2 regions of the Amedibacillus sp. YH-ame10 genome follow, and region 2 is predicted to be linked to the other one. Evidence: a T-box and tRNA genes for the amino acid it is inferred to sense, from the RefSeq annotation. Region 2 holds a T-box; the other holds one or more tRNA genes.
The links. A T-box is a leader RNA that pairs with one kind of tRNA and senses whether it is charged. The one in region 2 lies ahead of ileS (isoleucine--tRNA ligase), so its partner is inferred to be a tRNA-Ile.
Positions count from the first base shown of each region.

Region 1 (4,423 bases), on a different contig from region 2:
ATATGAACATGATATGCACGTATTGGTTATTTTAACCGATATTACTTCCTATTGTGAGGCTCTTCGTGAGTTCTCTAGTAGTAAGGGAGAGATTCCAGGACGTAAAGGATATCCAGGATATTTGTACTCTGACTTGGCTTCTTTGTACGAAAGAGCAGGAATTATTAAGAGTGCACAGGGTTCTGTTACACAGATTCCTATCTTAACGATGCCCAATGATGATATTACACATCCAATTCCTGACTTAACTGGATATATTACAGAAGGACAGATTGTATTGGATCGTAATTTAAATCAAATGGGGGTGTATCCTCCAGTTGGTATTCTTCCTTCCTTATCACGTTTGATGAAAGATGGAATTGGGGAAGGGTATACAAGAAAAGATCACAACGATGTATCCAACCAGTTGTTTGCGGCTTATGCGAAAGTACAAGACGCAAGAAGTTTAGCTTCTGTTATTGGGGAAGATGAATTAAGTGATATTGATAAGAAATACATGTCTTTTGGTTCTTTATTTGAACAACATTACCTAAATCAAGGTATGGATGTGAATAGAAGTATTGAAGAGACATTGGATTTAGGATGGAACTTATTATCAGTACTACCAAAGGGTGAGTTGGACCGTGTGGATGATGAAGTGTTGAATATTTACTATGATCATGAAAAAGCAGTCGAACGCTTTCAATTAAAAACAGGACCAATTATCAAAGAATTATCCCTAGAAGGTAAATAAGTATGGCTAACAAACAAGTGTTTCCTACAAAGGGGAATTTGATTGCGACAAAGAAGTCCAATGATTTAGCCCGTATGGGATATGAGTTGATGGATCGTAAGCGCAACATCTTAACACGCGAAATGATGAGCTTATTAGATGATGTCAAATTACTTCGTGATGAAATAACACATACTTATGAAAGAGCGTATTATGCCTTACAACAGGCAAATATGTCCTTAGGAGTAGTAAGTGACTTGGTAGAGGCTGTTCCTATTGATACAGGGGTTCATATTAGCTATCGTAGTGTTATGGGAGTAGAAATACCAAAACTTCATTATGATAAACCAGAACTAAAACTAACGTATGGTTTAGAACATGCAAATTCAAAGCTTGACTATGCGTATCGTTGTTTTTACAAGGTAAAGGAAATGACAATTATTTTGGCTGAAGTAGAGAATAGTGTGTATCGTTTGGCAAATGCTATACGAAAAGCACAGAAACGTGCAAATGCCTTAAAGAATATCGTAATTCCTGATTTTGAACACAACATTAAATTTATTACTGATGCATTAGAAGAAAAAGAGAGAGAAGAATTCTCACGTCAGAAGGTTATTAAGACAAATAAAGACCGACAGACAGCACAGGAACGCAGGTAGCGTTCCTGTCTCTTTGACTCTTTTTAGGGCAGAAATAAAGCAAAAACAAGAAGATTAAAGTTATTTAAAAAAAATAGAAAAAAAGGCTTGCATAAGATACAATTATTTGGTATTATATTAAGGCACTGATGAAACGTGCAACGCATGTAAATGCGCCCATAGCTCAACTGGATAGAGCGTTTGACTACGGATCAAAAGGTTGCGGGTTCGATTCCTACTGGGCGCGCCATATTATAGTTTCATGGAAATAATAAATCGGGATGTAGCACAGCTTGGTAGTGCACTTGATTTGGGATCAAGGGGTCGCAGGTTCAAATCCTGTCATCCCGACCATTATTATTTAAAAAATTTACATTCGGCTGGGTAGCTTAGTTGGCTAGAGCATCCGGTTCATACCCGGAAGGTCGCGAGTTCGAGTCTCGCCCCCGCCACCAATTTTGCGCAAGTTGGACCCTTAGCTCAGTTGGTTAGAGCATCCGGCTCATAACCGGTGGGTCGTAGGTTCGAGTCCTACAGGGTCCACCATTTATGAATCAATATGGAGGAATACCCAAGTGGTTGAAGGGTCCGGTCTTGAAAACCGGTAGGTCGGGAAACTGGCGCCTGGGTTCGAATCCCAGTTCCTCCGCCATTCTTTAAAAAATCGAATTTCTCAAACATCGCGGGGTAGAGCAGTCTGGTAGCTCGTCGGGCTCATAACCCGGAGGTCGTTGGTTCAAATCCTTCCCCCGCAACCAAATGGTTCCATAGCTCAGTTGGTAGAGCAAAGGACTGAAAATCCTTGTGTCCCTGGTTCAATTCCTGGTGGAACCACCATTTACAAAACAACCTGTCAAATGACAGGTTTTTTTCTGTCCTTTGCGTAATGTGGGGAAAGGATGAGAATCCAAGGATGCTCTACAAGCGTGGCGGAGGAATATAAAAGCATTACTCCATGAAGAAGTAATGCCTCTATGTTATTTTACTGTAACATTGAATTCAAAATCAGTGAAGTCTAAATCATAATTATCACTAGAACCACTTGCGATAACTTTGAAATCAGTTTGTTCCATTGCAAGATAAACAAAGTCTGGAAACAAGATTATCTTATCTATTGAAATCCTTATAAGTTTATTTTATATTGACTGCTGATGAGATAAAGATTATGAGGAGGAAAAAAGGATCATGTAGATTTAAGATTATCCATTTGAAGCCATATCTATAAATATATCTAATTAAATAGAGTATTTGTGTGTGTTATCATAGAGTTAAATAGGAGGGTATTATATGGTTCGAGTTTATAGGGCAGTAGCTTACTTAAAAAAGCCAAATATAAGAAAAACAGGTAGGGACTTGAGAAATGATAAAATCAATGAAGCTTTGCAGTGCATTCAAGAAAGAGGAGGAGTTATCTTGAATTGTATTCCAATAAGCGATGCTGATTTACTATTTGATTTTTTTGTAATGTATGAAGATAACAGGCGTTTTGAAGAAATCAATTCATATTTAAGAGATGTAGTTTTTGATTTTGATAAATATATTTCTTAGGATTAATATTTAGAATATGACAAGATGAAGGGAGATAGTTTTGTCTCTTTTTTAGCTTAGTGAATGTTAAAGATGTGTTATAATTATAGATATGGTGAACATATAATAATGAGGAGGAAGATATGAAAAAAGTTACTATGATTTTCTTTGTTTGTATTATAAGTCTTTTTCTAATTGGATGTGAAGGAAATCCTGGAATGAATGCTCACGATTATGCGACTGGTGAAGAGATTTTAAATATTGTGGATGATTATTTAGAAGGAAAAAAATCTGGTTCAGAAACTTCTAGGGCAATCAGTAGTTTGGTAGATGAATTTGAAGAAGAGGATAGACATATAACATCAAATGTTATAATGAGTGCTGAATTAATTGAGTCTAGTATAAGTGCAGGTGAATCTACAAGCAAAATCAAAGAAGAAAGAGATGAAATGGCTGGTTATCTTTATCGGTAATACGATGAAAAACTATGAATGAATTGAAAACTATAGAAGTAAATTTTGTGAATATGGTAGATTCTGTAAAAGATATTGCTAATATAGTTTAGTGGTTGGGAAAAGATATAGAATAATTTATGATTGAAGCACAAGTTGCGTCTAATAGTGTAGCGATTTCATAATAGCTTATGTTACAGGCTATCACTTATTATCTAGTTACTAGAAGAAAGCACAATGTGCATAACGAAACGATGGTAGTTATGTAAATAGAAATAGGGTCTAGGAATAGTTTAAAGGTAAAACAACGAGAACAGCTAGATGCTAATCTTAGTGAGATTTCAAATGCTCATAAATTGAATACGTAATTGGGAAGTTAAACTGATGGAAATGGTGAAGTAAAAGCGGGCTATGAAGATAGAGCCGCTTTTATTGTGTCTCCCCTGAATAAAGCATTAGGGGAACAGATTGCAAACGAAGATAGTGTAGTAAAAGGGTATGATAAATCCTTTGTAAGTATCAATGAAAAGATCGTTAAAATGAAAGCAGAAGCAATTTTAAGCCACAACTACCTGCATAAAAGAAAGCTTTAATCGAATCAACTGATGCACAGATGAAAGCTGGTAAACTACAGATAGAATCAAGTGATATAAAAAAATAAAATAGTACTTAATAAGTTTTACAAATGTATGGTAGAAAAATTTAAAATTATCAATAATACAAAGATTAGTTTAGTTATTTAAAGATAAACAATAAAGTAAAGAAGACAAATTGATTGTAAGATTAGAAGTAGTATGCTAAAATTTGAATATAAAATCAGGAGGAAAAAGAATGATAAGATCTTATGTCAAGGCTATAATTTGTAAAAAAGATCCAACGGTTAAGCATGAATACTCAGAGATATTAGATTTAAAGATTGCAGAGGCAATTGAAAAAATTCAGATGGAGGGGGGAACCATCAAACATTTCGTTTTAATACCATGTGACATGATTTGTCGGCATTGTGTATTTAATGTAATGTATGAGGATAATGGTAATTTCCAATCGATTGATAATTTATTAAGAAATGAAATATTTAATTTTGATCAATTAAA
Region 1 covers NZ_JBSPFA010000001.1:56,912-61,334, reverse strand. The annotation lists gene ACWG42_RS00325 (V-type ATP synthase subunit B) at 1-733, shown strand, start outside; gene ACWG42_RS00320 (V-type ATP synthase subunit D) at 736-1,371, shown strand; tRNA gene ACWG42_RS00315 (tRNA-Arg) at 1,524-1,600, shown strand; tRNA gene ACWG42_RS00310 (tRNA-Pro) at 1,628-1,704, shown strand; tRNA gene ACWG42_RS00305 (tRNA-Met) at 1,729-1,805, shown strand; tRNA gene ACWG42_RS00300 (tRNA-Ile) at 1,820-1,896, shown strand; tRNA gene ACWG42_RS00295 (tRNA-Ser) at 1,912-2,002, shown strand; tRNA gene ACWG42_RS00290 (tRNA-Met) at 2,032-2,108, shown strand; tRNA gene ACWG42_RS00285 (tRNA-Phe) at 2,112-2,187, shown strand; gene ACWG42_RS00280 (hypothetical protein) at 2,638-2,898, shown strand; gene ACWG42_RS00275 (hypothetical protein) at 3,021-3,350, shown strand; gene ACWG42_RS00270 (hypothetical protein) at 3,764-3,922, shown strand; gene ACWG42_RS00265 (hypothetical protein) at 4,161-4,423, shown strand, end outside.
Region 1: it encodes a tRNA-Ile, which carries the amino acid that the T-box ahead of ileS (isoleucine--tRNA ligase) is inferred to sense. The anticodon was not compared.

Region 2 (4,423 bases):
ATCTAACAATGGAAGAGTTTCCACATCTTGTAAATCTGCTTTTTGGAAATCTTCTGGGTGAATATTTGCCAATAAGAAACGGAATGTATTACGAACTTTACGGTAGTTCTCAGAAATCTGTTTCATGATTTCATCACTCATACTACAATCTGCTTGATAATCTACACTTGCTGCCCATAAACGTAAAATATCCGCACCAAATTTCTTTGTGATTTCTCCTGGCGCTACCGCATTCCATTGACTCTTAGACATTTTCACGCCTTTTCCATCCATGACAAACCCATGGCTTAATACCTGTTTGTATGGAGAATGTCCATGCACTGCAGTCCCTACAATTAAAGAAGAGTTAAACCAACCACGATATTGATCGCTTCCTTCAAAATACAAGTCTGCTGGATATCCTAGATTGTTCGCAATCATAGCACCTGTATGAGAAGAACCACTATCAAACCATACATCCATAGTATCGCTTTCTTTATAGAATACACCATTTGGTGAAGCGGCATTTGTATACCCTTCTGGAAGAAGATCTTTGGCTTCTTTTTCAAACCAAATGTTAGAACCATGTTCTTCAAATAGTTTTGCGACATGATCAAATACAACTTGATCCATAATCGGAGTATCATCTTCCCCATAGAAAATAGGAATTGGAACACCCCAAGCACGTTGACGAGAAATACACCAATCTCCTCGATCCGCAATCATATTATGCATACGTTGTTGACCCCATTTTGGAATCCAATCAACATTTGCAATTTCAGTTAGTAATTGTTCTCTAATTTTATCAATAGATGCGAACCACTGTGTTGTAGCACGGAAAATAATTGGTTTCTTTGTTCTCCAATCATGTGGATAAGAGTGCGTAATAAACTCAAGTTTCAATAAAGCTCCTAGTTCATCTAAACGCTGTGTAACCGTTTTATTGGCATCATCTACATATTGCCCTTCTAACCATTCCCCAGCATCTTTCATCATGCATCCATGTTCATCCACATTACAATACGCTGGTAAACCATATTTGGCACCGATGAAGAAGTCATCTGCACCAAAACCTGGGGCTGTATGCACACACCCGGTACCAGCTTCCGCTGTTACGTGATCCCCTAGGATCACTAAGGATTCTCTATCATATAAAGGATGTTGACAAACGATTTTTTCTAGTTCGCTTCCTTTGAATGTTTTTACGATATCCTTCTGTGTTAAACCAAACTTCTCCCATAAAGCATCTACCATTTCTTTTAGAACGATAAGTTTTCCTTTTTCACTCTCTACAAGTGCATAGGTAAAGTCTTTGTTTAAACAGATTGCTAAGTTTGCTGGAATCGTCCAAGGTGTTGTTGTCCAAATTACAAAAGAAGTATCTGTATCTAATATACCATTTCCTTCTTTTACCGCAAACTTTACGAAGATTGTAGGACTTTTAATATCATGGTATTCGATCTCTGCTTCTGCAAGTGCAGATTCTGATGATGGAGACCAATAGACTGGTTTTAATCCTTTATAGATCAATCCTTCCATTGCCATTTTACCAAAGATTTTAATTTGTTCTGCTTCAAAGTCTTTGGTCAATGTAATGTATGGATGATCATAATCACCAACGACACCAAGAGATAAAAATCCCTTCTTTTGACGTTCTACTTGTTCCATCGCATAGTCATAACATAATTTACGAAAGTCTGCCAATTCCATTTTCTTACGATCATGTCCTAGTTTTGTAATTGCTGTTTCAATTGGTAAGCCATGTGTATCCCATCCTGGAATATAAGGTACCTTATACCCTGCCATGAATCGATTACGTACAATGACATCCTTTAAAATCTTATTAAGAGCATGTCCTAAATGGATATCCCCATTCGCATAAGGAGGCCCATCATGTAGCACAAAAGACTCGCAACCTTCTCTTTTTTCTAACATCTTTTCGTATAATGCTTGTTGTTTCCAACGTTCTTGAAACCCTGGTTCTTTGCTTGGAAGTTTCCCTCTCATTTCAAATTCTGTTTTTGGCATCAATAGTGTGTCTTTATATTCCATGTTCATTTCCTCCTAACATAAAAAAACGCCCTCTATCTAAGGACGTATAATCAACGCGGTACCACCTTAGTTCTTCATATTCCTATGAAGCCCTCAAACTTATAACGACAAGTGCATCGTATCATCTTACTGTACTTGGGATGATCTGCTCCAAAGTGATAATCAAAATGAATCCTTACAGTTTTTCACCAAACAACTGCTCTCTATAAATTCCTCATCTTAATCGTATCTTTTTCTACGCATTTATTTTTCTTTTTTTAGTAGATCCATATCTGGAATCTGTGGCGTCTCAAATTCATCAAGTGCCTGTGAAATCTTCGCTAAATCTTCTTTCATGTTCCCCTTTAAAATGTTTGCCTCTTTACCAACACGCGCTATCTCACTTAATACTTCACGTGCCATCATTAAAGATTCTCGAACAATTACATCCGCATTCTTATGGGCTGTTTCCACGATTAGATTTGCTTCTTTCATTGCCATACGTGTCATATCGAAGGCTGCTTTTTCTTTCACATTGAGATTCTCGCAAATCCCATCATATAATTTTTTGTAATCATTTGCTTCTTGTTCGTAAGAATCCCGTAATTGATATGCCTTTTCAATTTTCTCCTGAAGGGAGGATAATTGTAACTGCATAGATTGAATATAATCATCTACTTGATAGCGATTATACCCTTTCTTCATAGTGTCAAATGTAGGTTTGTCCATACTTTCACCCTCGCTCACTCATACACTCCGACATCAATCACGTAATGTTCTTTCTTGGTTCTCTTGATTACTTCTGCGAAATGATAGCGCCCATATCCACGAATGGAAATAGCACTATTATTATTACACATGTAAGACGTTTGTTCAAGTACAACATGATTAACTTTCACTCTCCCTGAAACGATAAATTCCTGTGCTTTTGCACGTGATACATTCGTCAATGCAGAAACAATGGCATCCAAACGAAGAGAGGAAACGATTTTATGTGAATATAAAATCGTAGGCGTATGTTCTATAATATTTGTGCTTCTTTGAAAGTGCACATGATTTCGTTTGATTTTCGTTAGATTACAAACGATATAATTTTCAATTTCCTCATCCAAAATTATTTGTATATCACGATCACTTACAAGGATATCTCCTATCTTTTCTCTTTCAATCCCTAGATTCATCAAGGCTCCTAAAACATCACGGTGTCCTATGGAAGAAAAGGTAGATGAGTAATTCGCCTGAAGTAAGACGGTAGGAAATATAACATCTTCCTCAAATGGTAAAAATGCAAATCGATTACGTTCTGCTTGTGCATAACCCCCATCTTTTCGTACTGCGATTTGGTTTCCACAAATCGTCTCTACAATCGCACTTTGATCAGGCGAAAAAAAGGGAGTAATGATGGTTCGTTTACGTTTTTCTGTAAGATCCAATAGATCATAGATACGTTTTACGAATTCTTCATTACCCCGATAATGTTCAAAGTGTATGCCTTTATTATTCTTCTTCACTGGAATCTAAATTGATTGCCCCGTGAACTGGAACATTTCTAGGTGCACATAGAATTACATTATGTCCAATCTTTTGAATGCTACCATCTAGTGCAAAAATAACACCAGTTAAGAAATCGATTGTTCTTTGAGCGTAATCTCTTTGCAGTTTATGTAAATTGATAACCGCTGCTTTATTTTCTTTTAAGCGACGTGCGATTTCTTCTGCTTCATCAAAAGAACGTGGCTCAAATAACACCATTTTTGTATCATTTGGTAAATGGCTTACTTTTGAGCGAGGTTGTTCATATTGTGATATAGATTGTGTTTCTTCTTCCTCTTCTACTTCTAAAACGTCATCTTCATCCATTGGTGCAATGAATTCTTTAAATTTCTGAGTGATGCTCATAGCGATACCTCCTATTATACTTACCTATATGATAGCATAAAAAAGCCTATAGAAAAAGTTTTTTTGCTTATTCTTGGGCTTTTTTACTTAAACTTTCGTAAGAATTTGGAAAACTATTGTACATCTGTCTCAATGGAAGCGAACAAGAATCACATCTCCATTGATATTTTCGATTTCATTTACTGGTATTTCGATTTCTTCACAAGGAAAAAACCATGGGAATATTTTCTTCACTAGGCTTTGTGCAGGACGTACATAAATAGCATGAATGACGTAATTACATTCATCGAAACCTAAGTCATTTACAAATCCCACAAGTGTTCCATTACGTACATTGATAACTTCTTTTCCAGCTATTTCACAAAATTTCATGTTCTTCACCTAGTTTAGTATATGATAGAAAATTAAAATTGTGCCTATGTTTCAATTTCTCTTTTTAATTGTGCGATGGCATTCTTTTCTAACCGTGATACTTGGGCTTGTGATATGCCGAGTTCTCTTGCTATTTCTGTTT
Region 2 covers NZ_JBSPFA010000012.1:23,364-27,786, reverse strand. The annotation lists gene ileS (isoleucine--tRNA ligase) at 1-2,031, opposite strand, end outside; T-box leader at 2,067-2,278, opposite strand; gene ACWG42_RS06505 (DivIVA domain-containing protein) at 2,275-2,739, opposite strand; gene ACWG42_RS06500 (YlmH family RNA-binding protein) at 2,754-3,521, opposite strand; gene ACWG42_RS06495 (cell division protein SepF) at 3,508-3,909, opposite strand; gene ACWG42_RS06490 (PRC-barrel domain-containing protein) at 4,039-4,281, opposite strand; gene ACWG42_RS06485 (SigB/SigF/SigG family RNA polymerase sigma factor) at 4,326-4,423, opposite strand, start outside.